4 regions of the Desulfovibrio sp. 7SRBS1 genome follow, and region 1 is predicted to be linked to each of the others. Evidence: riboswitches for the same ligand, from Rfam matches in the RefSeq annotation. Region 1 holds a riboswitch; each other region holds the start of a gene.
The links. Region 1 has a riboswitch for cobalamin ahead of ACI0FJ_RS18920 (5-methyltetrahydropteroyltriglutamate--homocysteine S-methyltransferase). Riboswitches for the same ligand answer to the same signal wherever they lie in the genome.

Region 1 (4,914 bases):
TGAACCTGCCCATCGTGAACGCCAAGTTCTCCTTCAGCAAGCTTATGGGCGCAACGGGCGGTGCGGTTACGGCACTTATCGCCCCCGGCATCATCATCGGCGGCATTCTGTTCGGCTTTATGACGCCAACGGAATCCGGCGCCGTGGCCAGCCTGTATGTCTTGTTGGTCGGCCTCATCTGGACCCGGCAGCTCACTTGGAAGGGAATCACCAAGGCCTTTTCCAATACAGTGCGGCTGTCCAGCGTCATCTTCGTGGTTATCGGCGCGGCCACCATTGTGGGCTGGATTCTCTCGTCCGAGCAGGTGCCGCAAAAGTTGGCCCCCCTGGTTCTGGAGTATGCCAAGACCCCGTCCATGGTGCTGCTGTTCATGAGCCTTATCGTCTTTGTGGTGGGCATGTTCATGGAAGAAATCGCCGCCCTGGTGCTGCTTACTCCCGTGTTCGCGCCCCTGGCAGTGGTTGCGGGCATCGATCCGCTGCACTTCGGCATCGTCATGACGCTCAACATCACCATTGCGCTCATCACGCCGCCCATGGGAGCCTGCGTCTACATCGTGGCCTCCATCGGCTCGGTGTCGTTGGAAAAGATGTTCAAGCACATCTGGCCGTTCGTGCTCGTGGCACTGGCCTGCCAGCTCATGCTGATCTTTTTCCCGTCCATATCCCTCTGGCTGCCGCGTCTGCTGGGATACTAGTACTCAAGCAACGGCCCGCCCAGAACCGGGCGGGCCTACATATAGCACTGCCCATGCATTGGAGGTTCCAATGGCACGACTCATAGACTCCCCTCCCATACCGGTATCGGCAACGCCGTCCTGGGATGAAGTCTTTACCAAGGAAATAAAAGAGAGCGGGGAAACCATAGTTCCCCTCTCCCTGGCTGAAAATCAAATTCTTGTCCGGCCCGCCTACTTTTCCGCAGGCATAGACCGCGCACTTCCCGAATGCTACGCACGCGACCAGATACGCTGCATGCTGCTGAAGGCAAACAGCCTGCTGCCCAAAGGCATGCGGCTGGTCATCCTGGACACATGGCGGAGCAAGGAAACACAGTCCGCGCTCTTCCGGGAATGTGCCGCCGCACTCGCCAAGGTCTACCCGGACAAGGACGAACCGACCATCAATGAAATGACCAGTGAATTCGTTGCCCGGCCCAGCCTGGAAAGCTCGCGTCCCTCGCCCCACGCCACAGGTGGCGCCGTGGACCTGACCATTGCCACAACAGACGGGCAGCCCCTCTTTTTCGGCGCGCCCTTCGACTACCCCGGCCCCATTTCCAACACCCGCTATTTCGAGGAACGGCTGGAGCAGGGCGAAACTCTTTCCGAAACCGAGGAAGACGCGCTGGAGAACCGCCGCCTGCTGTACGACGTCATGATACGGGCGGGATTCGTCAACTACCATGGCGAGTGGTGGCATTTCGAGTACGGTACCCAGCGTTGGGCGTACCTCAAGGAACAACCCCACGCCCTGTACGGCCCCAAGATCGTCACGCTCAATTCGTTCGCCTCGTTCGTGCCCTCGCCCAATTCGGAGATCACCACCCTGGTCAGCGCCGGAGGCTGAGGAAGTGACTACAAAGTTTAATTTGCAGGTTGCTCAAAAGGTATGAGAACAAGGCGCTAGAAAAACACGAGGCCGACGCGCATTTCCTGATACGCAAGGATTCGAGTTTTTCGCAGCAACGAAAGGAGTACATTGAGCAATCTGGGACCAGAGGCGCTGCCTCTGGACTCCGCCAGGAGGCAACGGCCTCCTGGACCTGCGATTCGTTCATAAGAAAATCCCCGTGTGGCCCATGGCCCACGGGGATTTTCTTATGAACAGAGGGACATAGGGTTATCGCACCTTTTTGAGCAGCCCTGGCAGGTTGCGCAAAAAAGTACGAGAGCAAGGCGATAGAAAAAATCAAGGCCGACGCGTATTTCCTTGATACGCGAGGGGTTGAGTTTTTTCGCAGCAACGAAGCTATCGTGCCTTTTTCAGTAACCTGATGTTGTTCTTGACAAGACTCTCACCAACATATATCAATACATCTAGATATAGTTGACAAGAAACGGAAAGCGGTGAAAGGCCGCTGCGGACGCGCCACTGTATCCGGCCATGCAGCCGAAGCCACTGTTCGCCACAGAATGGGAAGGCCAGGCACACTCGAACCGGGAGCCAGGAGACGTCTTGTCAACGCTGTGATGACAACGGCTTGTTGGTTTCGTCTCGCGCAAAGACAATCCTCACGATCATCTCGAATGCTTCCGCCTTCGAGTTCTCTTCTTTCGCAAAACAAACCAGAGCCAGTGTATGACGCTCAGTTCGTTGCTGGCTTTGGAGGCCTCAGCCTCCTGCCACAATCCTACTGGGGCGGTCACTTTGGCAATTGGTGCCCCTGCTCATTCATTCGAAAACAACCATGGATACCATTATGACAAACTCATTTGATCAAGCTACAGCCCGCACTCTCCCCCCCTTCCGAGCCGACCACGTAGGGAGCATACTCCGCCCGGCATCCGTAAAGCAGGCCCGGAGCCAGTTTCAGGAAGGGAAAATTACCGCTGCCGAGCTCAAGAAAGCCGAAGACAAAGCCATTGCCGACATTGTGGAAAAGCAAAAGGCATGCGGCCTGAAGGCCGTAACCGACGGCGAACTGCGCCGCAGCTGGTGGCACCTGGATTTCATGGCCGATCTTGATGGCCTGCAAAAAAAAGTCACGGACAAAGGATTTATTTTCCAGGGCGTTCATACCCGCGCGGAAAGCGTGGAGCTGGTGGGAGAAATCGGCTTCGGCACCCATCCCATGCTGGAGCACTTCGCATTCCTCAAAAAATGCGCTGGCGACCACACCGCCAAAATGACGATTCCCTCCCCTGCCATGCTCCACTTTGTACTGGCAGTTCGCAACGAGCAGTTTGCCCGCCCCGATTTCTACCCCACGGAAGAAGGCTTCCTGGTCGATATTGCCCAGGCTTACCGTGACGCACTTGCCGCCTTTTACAACGCGGGCTGCAGATACCTGCAACTCGACGACACCAGCTGGGGTGCGCTGTGCAATGCGGACCAGCGCGAAGCCATGAGCAAACGGGGAATAGACCCGGACGAACTGGCCAAGAAGTATGTGCGGCTCGTCAATGCCGCCATTGATGACCGTCCCGACGACATGATCGTAACCATGCACATCTGCCGGGGGAACTACCGTTCCACCTGGTTCACAAGCGGCGGATACGACCTGGTGGCTCCGGAACTCTTCGCCAATGCCAAGCTGAACGGATTCTTCCTGGAATACGATTCGGACAGGGCCGGAGACTTTACACCGCTGAAGCATATCAAGGATCAGCAGGTTGTCTTGGGACTCATCTCATCCAAAAGCGGTGAATTGGAAAAACGTGAAGAGGTTTTGGCCCGATTGGAAGAAGCAGCCCAGATTGTGCCGATCAATCAGCTCTGCCTCAGCCCCCAATGCGGCTTTTCCTCCACCGAGGAAGGCAACACCCTGACTGAAGAACAACAGTGGGCCAAACTGCGCTTTGTGGTCGATACTGCTGCTGAAGTCTGGAAATAGGCTAGACCGCGCGACTTGAGCTTCCGGCTTCGTTGCCTTGCCGGGAAACTCAACTTACGCGGTCTACACATTTAATACTTCCAGCAACCTAGGACCAGAGGCGCTGCCTCTGGACTCCGCCAGGAGGCAACGGCCTCCTGGACCTACGGTTCGTAAGAAAATCCCCGTGTGACCCAAGGGCCACACGGGGATTTTCTTATGAACAAGGAAAAAATAAAAATTATTTAAAAATATTTTTCTGATGAAACTCTAGGAAGGGAAAATGCCGACAGTCTAACTTAATTTTCATTTTTTTATTAATTCCAAGAACCTTAAAGTTCTTGAATGTGTCAGAAATCATAATATCTCCAGATTCATCAAAAGAAATAAATCCAGCATCAAAAGCTCGGTCAATATTAGGAATAAGTAGCAGTCCATTAAATAGTCAGGCCTGAAAAACCCGTTTCAGCTTCTACGCCACATTTTCCGCCAGCCGTCGGCTTGAGTCTTTGCCGAGGAGCAGAAACGCCAAGAGCGCAAAAAACTCTCCGATTTTCCGCATCCACTTCCTGAAGTTGAACGCCGCTGCGGCCATAAACAAGTTAATGGCGTCGCCGACCGCGCCCTTGAGATAGCTCCGGGCCATGCGGTGATCGTGTTTGAGATGGCCGATCACCGGCTCGATAGCCGCCCGACGGCGGAAGCGGAGCCGCGCCATAAGGCGCTGGTACGGTGTGTCCTTCTTCTTCGGAGGCTTTGGGATGAGGATTTGCGTGTCACCGACCTGATTCAGGCCCCTGTAGCCTCGGTCGCAGATCGCCATGGACGGACAGACCCCGGTGACCTCCCAACACTGTTCGAGGACATCCGGCAACGTATGGCCGTCGTAGACGTTCTCGTTGAACGACATCGCGCCGACGATGATACCCGTAGTTTTTGTGACCGCGATGGACGCCTTGCGCCCGAACTCGTACTGCTTGTGCGCTTTACCCTTGGAGATGCAGAGAATATCGGGTTCGTGTAGGCTGTAGACCTTATTCTTGTCGCTTCGTTTCTGGTCCTTGACCCGCTCGTACAGGTCAAGTCGCTCCTGGTGGCGGCCCAGGGCTTCGCCCGGCAATTTGCGCCGGAGTTCACGGATCAAGGCACCAGCCATTGTCCGCATCTTCCTCGCCTTTTTGGCCATCTTCATCCGTTTCAGCCGAAGCTTGGGGAGCGTGCGCTTGAAGCTGCGGCGTAGACCGACGCCTTCGCTGTCCGCGATCTTACGGCAGCCCTCGATGACTTTGGTCAAAAGCTTCAGGTCGGTAGGAAAGGTTACGTTCTTTTCCTGGACCGTGGTATCCACCGTGATCTCTCGTTCTTTGGCGTCATCACCG
Region 2 (4,914 bases), 220 kb from region 1:
CGGACTTCTCCTGGGCGGGCAAAGCCGAACGGCGGGGTACCCAGCCCGGAAAGTGCGGGTCCGGCATTTTCAAGGCGCAGCAGGGCAAGGTCGTTGCGCACGTCGCGGGCCGCCACACGGGCGGTGAAAGTTTTATCCAGCGTGGAAAAGCGGACCTTTATCCGGCCCTTTTTCTCCACCACATGGTTGTTGGTAACCACAATCCCCGAGCCATCCAGCAGAAAGCCGCTGCCCGACACGGCAGGGGTGGTTCCATCTTCATTATCAAAATCACGCGGGTAGATGCGGATGAACCGGGTTGCCGTGCCCCGGCCCGAGTAGGGATCTGTGGAACGGAATTCCAGCACGCCATATTTGTTGATGATGAACGTACCGCCAGTTACGGCCTTGTCTGCCCAGGCCATTTTGCCGGTGTAGGCGTTGTCGTAGGCTGTACGCTTGAAATTAAGCATGACGTCGCCGGGTTGCCAGGCGGGCAGATCAGAGGAAAGAACAATCCCCACAAAGTCTCGCTTGTCCGGTACAAAAGAGGAAAAGACCGCCACCTGGCAGGCATCGTCCCACGATGTCCAGATGCCTTCCACCTTGTCCAGAGTGCCGAGGTGCTCGTCGAAATACCGCTCCAAGTCCTGGCGCGAACGGTCTATGTTCTCCCACTCTCCGGCCAGAAGGCGGTCCTTGCTTTTCTGGGCCTCGGGCGAATAGCCCTGGTACAGCTCGAACACGCCGCCCAGCGCCTTGCGCACTGCCTCCACGGCCTGGTCGCGCGGCTCCAGAAAGCCGCCGCCGTACTCGGCCTCGCCGCGGTAGATCACACGCTTGTCCACGTAATCCAGCAGCCTTACCTGGGCCCGCGCCTCCCACTCCATGGCGATGGTACGCGAATTCAGCACCAGCACTTTGGACCGTTCCTTCATGGGCAGGGCATCGGCCCTATAGACGCTGATCACTTCGAACCCCATGCCGCCGAACATCCGCTCCAATTCCATGGCAAGCATCAGGTCGTCGTTGCGGTCGGCCACCACAACGTATTTGTACGCGTTGAGGTCGACGCCTTGTTCCGTGGCATAATGGGACTTGCCGCAGGCGGTGCAGAGCAGGACGCAGCAGAGCAGAAACAGGAGGGCTCGATTTCGCATGCTCCCGGTATGACGTATCAAAAGAAACACGTCAATCTATTGCCGATTTAGGGACAGGGTATCATTGCCATCTCCTGCCCTATTCCCTTCTCCTGCCCGCCTTTCCTCGCGCCCAGTCCAGATTCGCCGGTCCAGATTCGCCGGTCCAGATGCGCTGATCCCGAAACGCTGCAAAAAAGAACGTCGGATTGAAACGATCGATTCGCCGCCGCTACGCGCTCAATAACTGCTTGGTCGTAATGACTTCGCAAAATTCCTTATGCAAGCTGCATAAATTCACAGCTAAAATTATTTCAGCACTATATTCTATGCCATCCGGACCAATTTTATTGAATGTTGCTGTGGCGTCGGAAACAAGCAAGACATCAAAACCAAGGTTCCCCGCCATACGCGTGGTTGTTGACACACATTGGTCTGCTGTTAAGCCTATGATAACGACTTTTTCAATATTTTCAGACCGGAGATACGATTCCAAATCTGTACCAATAAAGGCACTGTGCACAGACTTCTGAAAGATTGGCTCCCCTGCAATGGGCTCTGCTTCCGGCTTGAACTCAAATCCAGGTTGGCCTGGGCGAAGTGGTGAGTCTGGATTTACAGAACAATGCTGGATGTGAATTACAGAACGTTTTTCCTTCCTCCAAAATGAGATTATACGAGAGATGTTCTCTTCTGCCTTTGGATTGCTTCTTTCTCCAAAAATAGGATCGTCCAATCCTTTTTGCACATCCATCACAATAAGCGCTGTCTTTGCATCTGGTGTATAGCCCATATTTCATCTCCATCTGGTTTATTATTCATACAACATGAGACAGAGTCGATCTTTCTGATCGTCCGACAGTTTCCATGACGTTGTTTATAAGAAAAAGAAGAGGGTTGAGTTAACTCGTATGATGAACGACCTGAACAACCGCAACACACAAAATCAACCTCTGTAGTATAGAAAAACCGCCCCAGCCTGCCTACTCTTTTTTGGAAATCCTGCGCGCCCCGGTTTGACTTTCCATGTCCCCCAATATATCCATTTTTTTGTTGGTCCCGTAGGGTTAAACAGGGAAGCTGGTGAAAAACCAGCGCTGCCCCCGCAACTGTAAGCGAAGAGACAATTTCCCCTGCCATTGGTCACCGAAAACTCGGGAAGACCTGGAAATCGTCATTGACTCACAAGCCAGGAGACCTGCCAACAACACCTTCTCCGCCAGGAAAAGCGGGAGTGCTTTTCAGACGGAATTCGCCAGGCGTGGTCCAAACGGCCCCGCGCGCCATATACGAACCAGTTTCGAATATATTGTTGTTTGCTCCCTAACGTCCTGTAATGGCCTGTGCCCATTTGGACCAATCTGGGGGATTCCCCTTTGCTTGCCCCAAGGAGACACCATGCCCCAAGTACCCCACAAGCCCCGGAAAAAAGCCGCTCCCAAAGAACATAGTGCGCACGATGCAGCCAGCGGCACATGTTGCCATGGTCATGCCCATGACCATAACCATGACCATGAAGAACACCACCACGGGCACCAGCATCACCATAACGGGAATGCCCCTGATCACCACGATCACGATGCTCACCGTGACCACCATGACCACATCGAGCACGATGATCACCACGGTCACGACGATCACGACAATCAGCATAACGAACATTGTCATCATTCCCACCATCATCACCACGGCGGCGTCCCCAAACCCCGCACCGGCAAACACGGCATCCTGCTCTCGGCCTTTGGCTGCGCACTGCCGCACACCCACAAATATTATGATCTGTTCGAAGAAGAAGTCCGGGCAGCCTACCCGGACATGGACGTTCGCTGGGCCTTCACGGCCAACCGCATACGGGCCAAACTTCGTGCGCGAGGCATGGAACACCTGTCCGTAGCCGAAGCCCTCTCGCAGATGGTCGACGACGGATTCAGCCATGTGGCAGTACAGTCCGTGCACACCGTACCGGGCGTGGAATACGAATGGACCGTGCAGCAGGCAAAGGCCATGGTCCACCCACGCAAGGGGCTGACCAAAGTGACCATTGGCGCGCCGCTCATGCAGACCATGGCAGACATGGAACGCACCGCCCAAATCATCATGCACAGCCTACTGCCCAAGACAGAGGCGAACGACGGAATCATCCTGGTGGGACACGGCACCTATCACCAGGGCCATGCATTTTATCTGGCATTGGAAAATCTGCTGATGCGGACCGCACCCAACATCGCCATGGGTACGCTCATGGACAGGAACGGTCCGGCGGAAATAGGACAGCGGTTCCTCGACAAGGGCGTGCAGCGCGTTTTTTTGGTGCCCTTCATGTGTCTGCCCGGCCATCACGTGCAGGTGGACATGTTCGGCGACAAGGCCCAGGCCTGGAAACAGGTCCTTTCCTCCATGGGGTTGGAGGTCATGCCCGTCACCACCGGATCTTTGGAACACAAGGCCTTCCGCGACATCTGGCATGACCATCTGGCCAAGGCCGTGGCCGCCTTGCAAAAGGGGTAGCGCACTGGCCAAAGTCGGCTGAACGCTTCCGAGAAATTATTCCTCGCGAAAGGAATCCAGCGACAAACCGTGCCGCCTGAGGTGCGCATAAAAGGTAACGCGGGAAACTCCCACCTCCTTTGCCGCTGCACTGACGTTTCCGCTCGATGCATGCAAGGCCCGGATAATGCGCCTTCTCTCCCTGCTGTGGTTGGACTCCTCCAAAGGTTCCGTCCTGCTTTCCCACAGCCCGCCGGGCTGGATGTCGGGCTGTGTGGCGGTTTCGACCTGCGGGGCGAACAGCCCGGCAGCTGGCTCCAGATCCGCCCCACAAACCGGTCCACAAAAAGGCTCGTGAACCGCCGAACCCACAGGCTTCCCAAACGGTTCCCCCAAATCTTCGCCCAAATTTTCCCCCGACGAGGCCATCCAAATTTCCGACGGCAAATCATCCCGACGAATAAGAGGCCCGTCGGCCATCACGGCTGTGCGCTCCACCAGATTTTCCAGTTCCCGCACATTCCCCGGCCAGTTGTAGGCTTCCAGACAGTGCATGGCGCCAGGGCTGAACCCATCCAGCCTCTTGCCCAGTGTGGGAGTAATCTTTTGCAGGAAAAAATTGGCCAGCAGTCGGACGTCCCCACGGCGGTAATTCAACGGCGGTACATTAATAACCAGCACATTGAGCCGGTAGAACAGGTCGTTGCGGAATGTGCCGTTTTGCACCGCCTGTGTAAGGTTGCGGTGTGTGGCCGCGATAACCCGCACATTCACCTGCCGCGAACGCTTGCCCCCAACGCGCGTCACTTCCCCTTCCTGCAACACCCGCAGCAGATTGACCTGTGCAACCAAAGGCATGTCGCCGATTTCGTCGAGAAAAAGAGTGCCCCCGTCGGCCAGCTCGAACTTGCCGGGTGCGCCCTGGCGCGAAGCCCCGGTAAACGCCCCCGCCTCGTATCCAAAAAGTTCGCTCTGCACCAAATCGCGCGGGATGGTGCCACAGTTGATGACAATAAAGGGCTGGTCGCGCCGGTCGCTGGCGTTGTGAATGGCCTGGGCAAACAGTTCCTTGCCCACGCCGCTCTGCCCCAAAATAAGGGTGGTCATGGAGTTTTCGCTGGCCTTGTGCGCCATTTTCAGCGCCTTGTGCATACTCCGGGACTCACCCAAAATGTCGTTGAAATTGTACACGGCCTTGGCCCGCGTAATCCGGTTGGTCAGCTTGTGCACACGGCGGCTTTCCCGAAGCGTCAGGCAGATGCCCCCTTCCGGAAGCGGGGAAGAAGAATAAACGCATTGCAGGGCCGTG
Region 3 (4,914 bases), 2.3 Mb from region 1:
ATGGCTTTGCGTATCATAGGCATCCTGTTGGCGGTGTCGGCGCACTATGGCGCGTCCGTCACCATGCAAAACATGGTTGTGCCGTCTTCTGCAAACCGTGTGCGCTCCATGCGGGCACGGCCGGCGGTAGTTCCGCACAGTCTTTGCGAGACTGTCAGAAGAATGATCGTAAGCCCCCTCAACGGATACTTTGCAGCAATCAGGGGAGGTTGGTCAACAGACTCTTGAAATGTATGCAGACAATTTTGTGCTCACTGGGGAGTTTACATTCAGATAAAAAATGTGGGAGAGAAGAAATTGATTTCCATAGTGTGGCTTGACATTGTGCCAAAGCAATGGAATTGTCATACAATCGTAATGGCCCTTTTTTACATGTTCTTCCAGCCTAGTTTTTCCAGAAGCCCCGTACTGCAACCTATTGAGCAATGGAGACTGAGCATGACTGTGAAGGAAATCGTGGCCAATGCCAAGGCTTCCGGTTCTCAGAAAACCGCTGAAGCTGAGAGTTCCCAAGAAACGGAAGATCTGGTCCGTAAGCTTCTCGAGAAGTTTTGCCCTTCATGCGACGAAGCGGAAATAGACCAGGCTGCCGAACAGATCAGTTCCGACATGTTCTAACTCATCAAACATCTTCCCTTTGTGGAGGAAAAGCCCGGTGCTTCGGCATCGGGCTTTTTTTGTATGCGAAGGGCAGGGGGCAACTTATCCCCCATATAAACGTTGTGCTGTCCAAAGGGCCATTGGGGGGGATAGGGCAGAGCAAATCCTTGGTACCCAATTATATTTTATTATTTATATGGGCGTGTCATGGGATGCGGTCGATGTGTGTTCGCATCTCTGCTTGAAAAAAAAACTCCCCCCGCCTATTCTCAGATAAACGCGAAGAAAGGAGTTTCACCTATGCGGCATACAGCGTCGGCTCTGGCCGTTGTCTTTTTGGGGATATTCATGTGGGGGTCCTTTGCCCTGGCAGCGGACACGTTTGTCGGCTGGGAGGCGGACGGCGAATACAGTAAAATGTACGACGTTGCCGAGTACGATAAGATCAAGGGCAGCTTTGTAGAGCTTATAGATGTGACTCCCTTGCCAGGAATGGCAGTGGGATCGGCCATTGTGGTAAAGGACCGTGCGGACGGCGAAGATATTGTGGTGCATGTGGCTCCCAAGGGGTACATCCACGAGCAATTGGAAGCGCTCAATCTGCGGCCCGGACAGAAAATAAAGATATACGGTGCTTGGGTGGAAATCGACGGGCACGATGTGCTCATGGCCACCAAGATCAAGAAGACCGAGAACGAATTCGTCAAGGTGCGGCGCACCAAGGACGGCTTTCCTTTCTGGAACATGACTCCTGAAGAAATTGCCAAGGAACTGGCCGACTCCTGAACTGGCCGACCGGGGAAGCCGGAAAATTCGCCGGAAAGAAACAGTAAACTGCCTTCCCATATGGCCGCGTGCAGCGGGCCGGACAAGAGCAGGGTGGTTTTTGGCAGGAAAAGTCCGTGAGGTACATAAATGTATTCCACGGACTTTTTATTTAGATCTATGACCGGCCTGTGTATAATCCGGGGAGTGCTGTTCCTAATCCTATTCCGTGAAACATGCGCTGTCAGTACGCTCCAGATGCTTTGCCGATAAGATAAAGTCCCGCCATGTGAAATGGCCGGGGCTTTTTTTCAATTTTTTTTGATGCCCTGCCGAATAGGGGGTCCCCCTCCACTGTCCTGTGGAAAAAGTTTTTCAGACATGATTAATTGAACCTAATTGCTTGTAATCGGCGATGAGCCAAAATAAAGTAACGCTTTTGAACAGAGCTGCACTGTACAAGAAATGGCTGATGAAGTAGGTTCACTCTCAATGTGCGCGATTGTCTTCCGGCCTTTGGGGCAGGATGGAAAATTGCGAATTATTTCTTCAGGTTACGCTTAATCGCTTGATTTTTTTTCGGTTTTCCGGTGCGATTCCGGAGCGGTTCCGCCGCTGTATTTCGCGAATCAGTGAATGTTTTCAGAATGTTCTTGCCGATTCGGGATAAGCCAGCAGACCCTGCCTGAAGACTTCCTCCAAAAGTCTTCCACAAGGAAGACGACAACGTTCAGCCACACAAAATACAGCCGCATGCACGACAAACTTTCTCCGGCCTGGCAGCTGCTTCGGGGACTCCAACCTCTGAGCCTTTGCGATTGGCCTGGTCACACCACCTGTGTTCTGTTTTTCGGCGGATGCAACCTGCGTTGCCCCACTTGCCACAATGCGAACATTGCCTGGCACCCGGAAAAACAACCTGCCTTGTTTACACCCGACGTGGTCAATTACATCGAGCGCCGCAAGGACTGGCTCGACGGCATTGTCATTTCCGGCGGGGAACCCACCATTGTTCCCGATTTCCCCGCATTCCTTCAGGACATGAGGAGCTTTGGGCTGCCCGTCAAGGTTGATACCAACGGGTTGCAGCCGGGCACCGTGAGCATGCTTTTGGAACAAAAGCTTGCCGACGCGTTTTTTGTGGACGTGAAAGGTCCATGGCACAAGTATCCGGCCCTTACCGGCGATACATGCACCGAACGTCAGGCGCAGGAATCCCTTGAGTGGATTTTCGCTCTGGCCGCAAAGCAGCCGGACGTCTTTCGTTTTCGCCTTACCAAAGTACCTCTGCTCGATGCCCAGGATATCGAGACTGCCAAGACCTATCTGCCCAACGGTTTTAAACTGACGTTGCAAGACTACGTCCCCCCACGGAGAAGCAATGCCCAGCAAGATAAGCAAACGCGACGGTTGTCTGGAGACCTGGTCCACGGAGAGGATTGCCCTGGCCATTCTGAAAGCCCTGAAAGCGAGCGGGGTGAAGGACCCGCTGCTGGCCAAACGTCTGGCGGGGAAAGTAGAAGCCAAGCTTGGTGATGTAGATATTGCCGACCAGGAACAGGTTCAGGACATGGTCGAGATGGTGCTCATGGAGTCCCGTCTGTACCATGTGGCCCGTCGCTATGTTATCTATAGGGAAAAGCGCCGCCAGCTCCGTGAGCATACCGAGGCCTATCTCGACATCAAGGACACCATAGACAACTACCTGAACAAGGCCGACTGGCGTGTGAGTGAAAACGCCAACATGACCCATTCCTTTCAGGGGCTCATGCTGCACCTGTCCGGAACGGTTCAGGCCCGCTATGCGCTGGAAAAATATCCTGAGGAAGTCCGCCAGGCCCACGAGCACGGCTACTTCCACATCCACGATCTGTCCTTTGGGCTGGCCGGGTATTGCGCGGGCTGGAGCCTGCGCGACCTGCTGCTGGAAGGTTTCGGACTGGAAGACCGTTCCTGCGCCGGCCCGGCCCGCCATTTCGACTCCGCTTTGGGGCAGATGGTCAACTTTCTCGGCACCCTGCAGAACGAATGGGCTGGTGCCCAGGCCTTCAACAACATGGACACGTACCTGGCTCCCTTTGTCCGCCACGACAATCTGAGCTACGACGAAGTCTTTCAGGCCATGCAGAAGTTCGTGTTCAACCTGAATACGACCTCGCGCTGGGGTGGGCAGAGCCCGTTCACCAACCTGACGTTCGATCTCAATCCGCCCAAGCATCTGGCGTCCGAAGCCGTGATCATCGGCGGTAAGTTGCAGGATGCCACCTACGGCGATTTCATTCCCGAAATGGAAATGATCAACCGCGCCTTCCTGGAAGTGATGCTGCGCGGCGACCACCACAGCCGTATCTTTTCCTTTCCCATCCCCACCTACAACATCACGGAAGATTTTCCCTGGGACAGCGAAGTGGGGGACTTGCTGCTGAAAATGACCGCCAAATACGGCGCTCCCTATTTTCAGAACTTCATCAGCTCGGACCTGGCCCCCGAAGACGTCCGCTCCATGTGCTGCCGTCTGCAGATGGACCTGCGTGAACTGCGCAAGAAAACCGGTGGACTGTTCGGCGCGGGCGACCTGACCGGCTCCATCGGCGTGGTTACGCTCAACCTGCCCAAGCTGGCCTATCTTGCCCAGGGCGAGGAAGATTTTCTCGACCTTATCGGCGAGTACGCCACCCTTGCCAAGGACTGCCTGGAGTTCAAGCGCAAGATGATCAACGACAATCTGCAGCGCGGCATGTTTCCCTGGACCTACCGCTACCTCAAGAACGGGTATAATGCCCACTTTTCCACCATCGGGCTGGTCGGCGGCCACGAGGCATGCCTCAACCTGTTGGGCAAGGGCATAGATTCGGAAGCCGGAACGCGCCTTATGCAGCGCGCCCTGAACCATCTGCGCGATCTGACCTCCGATTTTCAGGAGGAAACCGGCAACCTGTACAACCTGGAAGCCACGCCCGCCGAAGGGACCAGCTACCGGCTGGCAAAGATAGACCGCGGACTGTACGAGAACATCATTACCTCGGGCAACGGTACGCCGTACTACACAAACTCCACCACCCTGCCCGTGGACTACACCAGGGATATCTTCCAGGCCCTGGAGCACCAGAACGAATTGCAGCCTCTGTACACGGGCGGCACCGTGTTCCATACCTATCTTGGCGAAGCCGTGGCCGATCAGGAAGCCCTCAAAAGCTTCATCATCAAGGCCTTCAGCAAGACCAAAATTCCCTACCTGTCCATCACGCCGACCTTTTCGGTTTGCAAGAACCATGGATACATCTACGGCGAGCACTTCGAGTGCCCCACCTGTAATGAGGAAACCGAGGTGTACACCCGTATTGTCGGCTACTACCGCCCCGTATCGCGCTTCAACAAGGGCAAGTTGGCGGAGTATGAGGAGCGTCTGGTGTATTCCGACATTGGTTGTCCCGTCTGCTAGGCTGTTAAAAAAGACGCCCTGACGGCGTTGCTGCGGGGTTGGCGAACCCTTGTGTATTGAAGAATACACGTCGGAACCGCCAAACTCCTCGCGCCTGGTCAGTTCGT
Region 4 (4,914 bases), 3.1 Mb from region 1:
GGCCGGAGCGTCCAGGCAGACGCGGGTGTTTGTGTCATCGGTGATGCACAATTTGCCTGCCTTGGCTGAACCAGCTGCAATGGTCAGACACAGGAATGCCGCAGCACAGAAGGTCAGCAGCCTAGCTTTGGCCGGGAACAAAATGGGCCTGAGGTTGGCCGGTAATTGGATGGTCTGCAATGACCACCTCCGTTTCATATACATCCGACAGGGTCTGCCGGTTGAAGATTGCTTTCGTAGGGCCATCTGCCACCACCTGTCCGTTTTTGAGGAAGACCAGCCGGTCGCAGTAGAGCGCGGCCAGATTCAGGTCGTGCATGACCGAACAGATGGTTGTTCCGTTTGCGGCCATGCGCCGGAACAGGTCGTACATGGCGATTTTTGCGGCAACATCCAGACCTGCCGTGGCTTCGTCCAGCAACAGAATTTCACTTTGCTGGGCCAGGGCGCGGGATATCACCACCCGTTTGAATTCGCCGCCCGAGAGGGTGTCGGCCATGCGGTCGGCCAGATGCAGGCTTTTGGATTCGCGCATGGCTTCCAGCGCCGCGTCCATGTCGCGCTGTCTGTATCCTCCTAGAAAGGACACATACGGGTAGCGGCCCATGAGTACCACGTTCAGGCAGCGATAGGGAAAGGTTGCCCTGGTGTGCTGCGGAACCACGGCAAGGGTTCGGGCCAGGGCCTTGGCCGAATAATTGTGCACGGGAGTGCCGTCAAGTTCCGCCTCCCCGGAGGTGGGGGCCAGTATTCCGGCCAGCACGTGCATGAGCGTGGTCTTGCCGCTGCCGTTGGGGCCGAGAATTCCCGCCATCTGACCTTTGGGCACATTTATGCCCACGCCGTGCAGCACTTCGCGTCCGTTGTATCCGCAATGCAGATCGCGCACCTGTATCATCGTCTGTTCCCTGCCTTCCTCAGCATCCTTTGTCATCCTTTCTCCAGAAGGTTTTTCCCTCGGGTAAGGAGAAGACAGAAGAAAGGGCCTCCGGCCAGCGCCGTGATCACGCCCACGGGCAATTCGGCCCCATCGGGCAGGATGCTCCGGGCGGCCATGTCGGACAGCAGCAGCACAATGCCTCCTGCCAGCCCGGAAAACAGGACCAGCGGCCGGTGCTCGCCGCCAATGGAAAGGCGGACGAGGTGCGGAACCACCAAACCCACAAAGCCGATAACGCCCGCCACGGACACGCAGGCCCCGGTCAGCAGGCTGGCGCCGACCAGCAGAATGGTGCGGATGCGCGGTGCGTCCACCCCCAGCTGCCGGGCCTGGGTTTCGCCCAGGGCCATGATGTCCAGCTCGCGAAGGTAAATGACGATGATGCCCATGCCGAGCAGGCAGTAGGGAAGGAACAAAAGCAGATGGGTGAAGCCGCGCCCCTGGAAGCTGCCCATGATCCAAAATACAATGCTGGAAGCCGTGTCTTCGTCCAGGGATTTGACCAGGGCGATACAGGCGGACAGCGAGGTGGCCACAACGATACCGGCCAGCACCAGCGTTTCCCGCCGCATGCCTCCGGCCCCGCGAGAAAGGGAAAGAACAGCGGCCAGAGCCAGCAGAGCCCCGCCCAGACCGGCCACAGGCAGAATGCCCAGAGGCAGCCCGAACAATGAAAACGCGGTTTGGGCCGCAGCTCCGAAGAAAATGGCAAGGCTTGCCCCAAAGGCCGCACCCGTGGAAACGCCAATGGTGAAGGGATCGGCCAACGGGTTCTGTAAAATGCCTTGGAACACGCAGCCGGAAACGGCCAGGGATGCGCCCACCAGCCAGGCCAGCAGGGAGCGGGCCAGGCGTAGGTCCACCACTATGGTGTGTATTGCCGGAGACAATGCCGCACTGCTTTCGCCACCGAAAAGGGCGGTCAGCACATCATCGGCGGCAATGGGAAAAGGCCCGGTGAAGCAAGCCCACAGCAGGGCCGCCGCACTGGAGGCAAGCAAGACAACGGCGGCAACTGCAAGAACGCGCCGCCGCCGTTGTTGGTTATGAACAAGAAGGGCTGGGTGGCTCAACGCCAACTCTCGTTTTAATGTTTCAGTTGCTGCATGGCGGTTTTCAGGTGGTCAATCCAGATGGAGGCCACATTGTCCATTTCCGCTGTTCCCTTGAGTACGGGAACACACTCTATACCAGCTTTTGTCAGCACGGACTTCCATGAATCCGGCTCGTCTCCGGCCATGTCGTTTCTGGCATGGTCTCCAGCCACGGACATGAAAGGCATGACGTATGCCTTTTTGATTTTCCGCGCCTTGAGCGTTTTGATGACATCATCCAACGTGGGGGAGCCTTCCACAGTGCCAACAAAGACATTGGGGTCCTTGAGGCTGAAATAATACTGCATGCCAGGATAATATACATTGGCAGGGTGCGGGGTGCCATGTCCCATAAACACCACGGCCTCGTATGGTTTGCGTTCCTTGGGCACGTTTGCCAGCAGCGCGTCTGCCGCTGCGCTCATGTCCGCAGCGGAGCTGAGCAGGGGCTGGCCTACTGCAATGTGAGGAATGCCGTTGGGCATTTTCTGGAAAGCCCTGGTCGTGCCAAACATGGCATGGAATTCTTCGCCTGGAATTGTGTGCAGAGACTGAACAGCCACATCGGTAAAACCTTCATCTGCCATTTTGGCCATGGCCTGGGCCGGGGAAAGAAGAATTTGCCCCTGTTTGGCAAGTTTGTGGCGGATGATGTGCGAGGTATAGGCCCATTGCACGGGAATGCCGGGGAAGGCCTTTTTGACCATGGAATCGATGTTTTTGAAAGCGACCTGTGCTTCGGGAACACTGGTTCCGAACGCCACCAGAAGGATGCCGGTTTTTTCCGGTTGTTCTTGCCCGTGCGAGGCCAGAACGCCGGTACAGCTCAACGTCAGAAGGAGAAAGGATGCGCACAGCAAATACAACAGGCGCGAGGTCCTGCAATGAAAAGATTTGTACATGGAGAAGCTCCGTTGATTTCCGGGGCGGAAATAAGGACACCCTGCAGGTAGGGCAGGGTGTGGCGTCGAAAAGACGATCCTCTCACGGCAATGCCCCCGTTGTCGGAGAGAGTGTGAAACTACGGCAGACAGGTCTTCTGACTTCTCCTTTCATCGGCGGCCTTCCCGGTAGCAACCAGTGGCGTGTAAGGGCCGATACAGCCTTGTGGACTGCGGAGTAACAGCGGCGGGTCCGTTCCGGTTTTACACCGGATTCCCTATTAAGCGCACGGTGCGCATCTGTCGTGAAAAGGTGATTAAGCCGGGTGGGGGAAAAGTGTCAATGGAGCTTTTGTAGTGCCTTTCAGCTTTCCACGGCCTGGACCGCGTCTGCCAGATGAGCGAGCCAGATGTCCACAAATGGCGGGTGTTCTATGATTCCGGTCTGCCGGACGTGGCACTGCATGCCTGCTTTTTGGATGCGGCTGGCCCATGACGCGCTTCCGTTTCCGGCAATATCTTCACGTACATGATAGCCGGGGACGCTGAGAAAAGGCAGCAGGTGGACGTTTTGGGGAGCCCGTGTGAGCAGAATCTGCAAAATTTTATCAATGCCCGGTTCGCCGGTCAGGGTGCCGATGAGGATGTCGGGATCGATTTTGTGGACGACTTTCTGCAAGGCTGCGTAGCAGGCATGTCCTTCGTGGATGGCACCGTGCCCGACCAGTACGGCGGTCTCACCGGCACGGCAGGGCGGAAGATAGGTGCGCAGGCCTTGCGCGGTAAGTTCAAGGTCTTCCGGGGAGTCGAGCAGAGGGCCGCCCACATGCAACGCTTCGAATTCGCCTGCCTGCAACCGTTCCATACAGGTGTCGCGCATATTTTCGAATTCGCTGCCTGGTGCGGTATGCAGCGACTGGACAGCCAGCCTGGTCATGCCCTTGGCTTTGAGTCGGTCCAGGGCGGAATCAATGGAATCGGCCTGCTGTCCGGAACGGGTAATGCCCCGGCGTACTTTTTCCGAAGTGAAGGCCCAGACAACCTCCCATTCGGGATATAGCGCGCGTACTCGTTGCTCCACAACGTCAAAACCCTGGCGCGCGTTTTGACGCACCGTGCCGAATGCGGCCAGAACAATGGCCTTGTGTTGTGAGGTCTGCTTCATGGAAATTTTATGTATCTGCAATATGCTTCGAGAGCCTAGCGAAGTACACGGGCCGGTGGCTGGGTGTCAACCAGAGGAGTAAAACGGGGGGCAACCGGTGAACAGGTGAAAGAGGCATCGTGGCATTAAACCGCAAGATCAAAAATGTTTGACGAGGATGTGTATAGCAGCTATACACATCGGTATGAGAACTTTTGAAGCCATAGGGCCACTGTTTCGGAATCTCCGGCAAGCCCTGGAAAAGTATACGGCTGTGGAAAAAATGCCCCAGAATTTGGGGCCGCAAGGGCTTTCCATGTACCCAGCCGAGGTGCATATGCTGGAAACCATCCTGGAGCTTGGTGGTGCCAGCATTACCGCTTTGGCTCGGGAAACCGGAATTACCAAAGGTGCTGTCTCTCAATTGGTAGGGCGGTTGGCAGAAAAGAATTTGGTTGAAAAGACGTTGGACAAGGACAACAGGTCACGTCTGATTGTTCGGTGTACCCGGTCCGGGCATGAAGTATGCGCCGGACATAACACTTTTCATCAGGAGCATGATAAGGCGTTCATTGACTACCTGCGACAGATGGACGAAGTCGATTTTAAGGCTGTGTGTGACTTTGGGCAGAAGTTGAACAGTTGGATGGACGGGTACCTGAAGTAATTTTTTTACCCAAAGTGTATAGGTGCTATATACTTTAACAAAGGAGTCTCCGTGAACATTCCCACTCCGAAAACAAGCTTTTATCCTGTGCGTAGCCTCCAGTTTCAGGGGGTAGGAAGCAGTGCCCTCAGTGCTGCCATGGAAATAGGGCTTTTTGATGCCTTGGCGGATGGACCGGCCCTTCCGGA

Region 2: linked by a shared signal. The riboswitch ahead of ACI0FJ_RS17950 (sirohydrochlorin cobaltochelatase) and the one ahead of ACI0FJ_RS18920 (5-methyltetrahydropteroyltriglutamate--homocysteine S-methyltransferase) in region 1 are both predicted to bind cobalamin.
Region 3: linked by a shared signal. The riboswitch ahead of ACI0FJ_RS09070 (anaerobic ribonucleoside-triphosphate reductase activating protein) and the one ahead of ACI0FJ_RS18920 (5-methyltetrahydropteroyltriglutamate--homocysteine S-methyltransferase) in region 1 are both predicted to bind cobalamin.
Region 4: linked by a shared signal. The riboswitch ahead of ACI0FJ_RS05935 (sirohydrochlorin cobaltochelatase) and the one ahead of ACI0FJ_RS18920 (5-methyltetrahydropteroyltriglutamate--homocysteine S-methyltransferase) in region 1 are both predicted to bind cobalamin.

What each region holds. Positions count from the first base shown of each region.
Region 1 covers NZ_JBJKFD010000001.1:4,287,625-4,292,538, reverse strand. Annotated here, with positions in the region: gene ACI0FJ_RS18930 (TRAP transporter large permease) at 1-698, shown strand, start outside; gene ACI0FJ_RS18925 (M15 family metallopeptidase) at 769-1,569, shown strand; cobalamin riboswitch at 1,995-2,195, shown strand; gene ACI0FJ_RS18920 (5-methyltetrahydropteroyltriglutamate--homocysteine S-methyltransferase) at 2,423-3,556, shown strand; partial or broken gene ACI0FJ_RS18915 (hypothetical protein) at 3,777-3,971, opposite strand; partial or broken gene ACI0FJ_RS18910 (IS5 family transposase) at 4,092-4,914, opposite strand, start outside.
Region 2 covers NZ_JBJKFD010000001.1:4,071,505-4,076,418, reverse strand. Annotated here, with positions in the region: gene ACI0FJ_RS17960 (S1C family serine protease) at 1-1,139, opposite strand, end outside; gene ACI0FJ_RS17955 (cysteine hydrolase family protein) at 1,351-1,911, opposite strand; cobalamin riboswitch at 2,156-2,338, shown strand; gene ACI0FJ_RS17950 (sirohydrochlorin cobaltochelatase) at 2,517-3,626, shown strand; gene ACI0FJ_RS17945 (sigma-54-dependent Fis family transcriptional regulator) at 3,663-4,914, opposite strand, start outside.
Region 3 covers NZ_JBJKFD010000001.1:1,959,191-1,964,104, reverse strand. Annotated here, with positions in the region: gene ACI0FJ_RS09085 (hypothetical protein) at 1-17, opposite strand, end outside; gene ACI0FJ_RS09080 (hypothetical protein) at 439-618, shown strand; gene ACI0FJ_RS09075 (hypothetical protein) at 901-1,386, shown strand; cobalamin riboswitch at 1,900-2,068, shown strand; gene ACI0FJ_RS09070 (anaerobic ribonucleoside-triphosphate reductase activating protein) at 2,119-2,901, shown strand; gene ACI0FJ_RS09065 (ribonucleoside triphosphate reductase) at 2,804-4,807, shown strand.
Region 4 covers NZ_JBJKFD010000001.1:1,236,065-1,240,978, reverse strand. Annotated here, with positions in the region: gene ACI0FJ_RS05950 (ABC transporter substrate-binding protein) at 1-180, opposite strand, end outside; gene ACI0FJ_RS05945 (ABC transporter ATP-binding protein) at 122-934, opposite strand; gene ACI0FJ_RS05940 (FecCD family ABC transporter permease) at 931-2,013, opposite strand; gene ACI0FJ_RS05935 (sirohydrochlorin cobaltochelatase) at 2,028-2,936, opposite strand; cobalamin riboswitch at 3,047-3,234, opposite strand; gene ACI0FJ_RS05930 (sirohydrochlorin cobaltochelatase) at 3,280-4,080, opposite strand; gene ACI0FJ_RS05925 (MarR family winged helix-turn-helix transcriptional regulator) at 4,343-4,726, shown strand; gene ACI0FJ_RS05920 (methyltransferase) at 4,778-4,914, shown strand, end outside.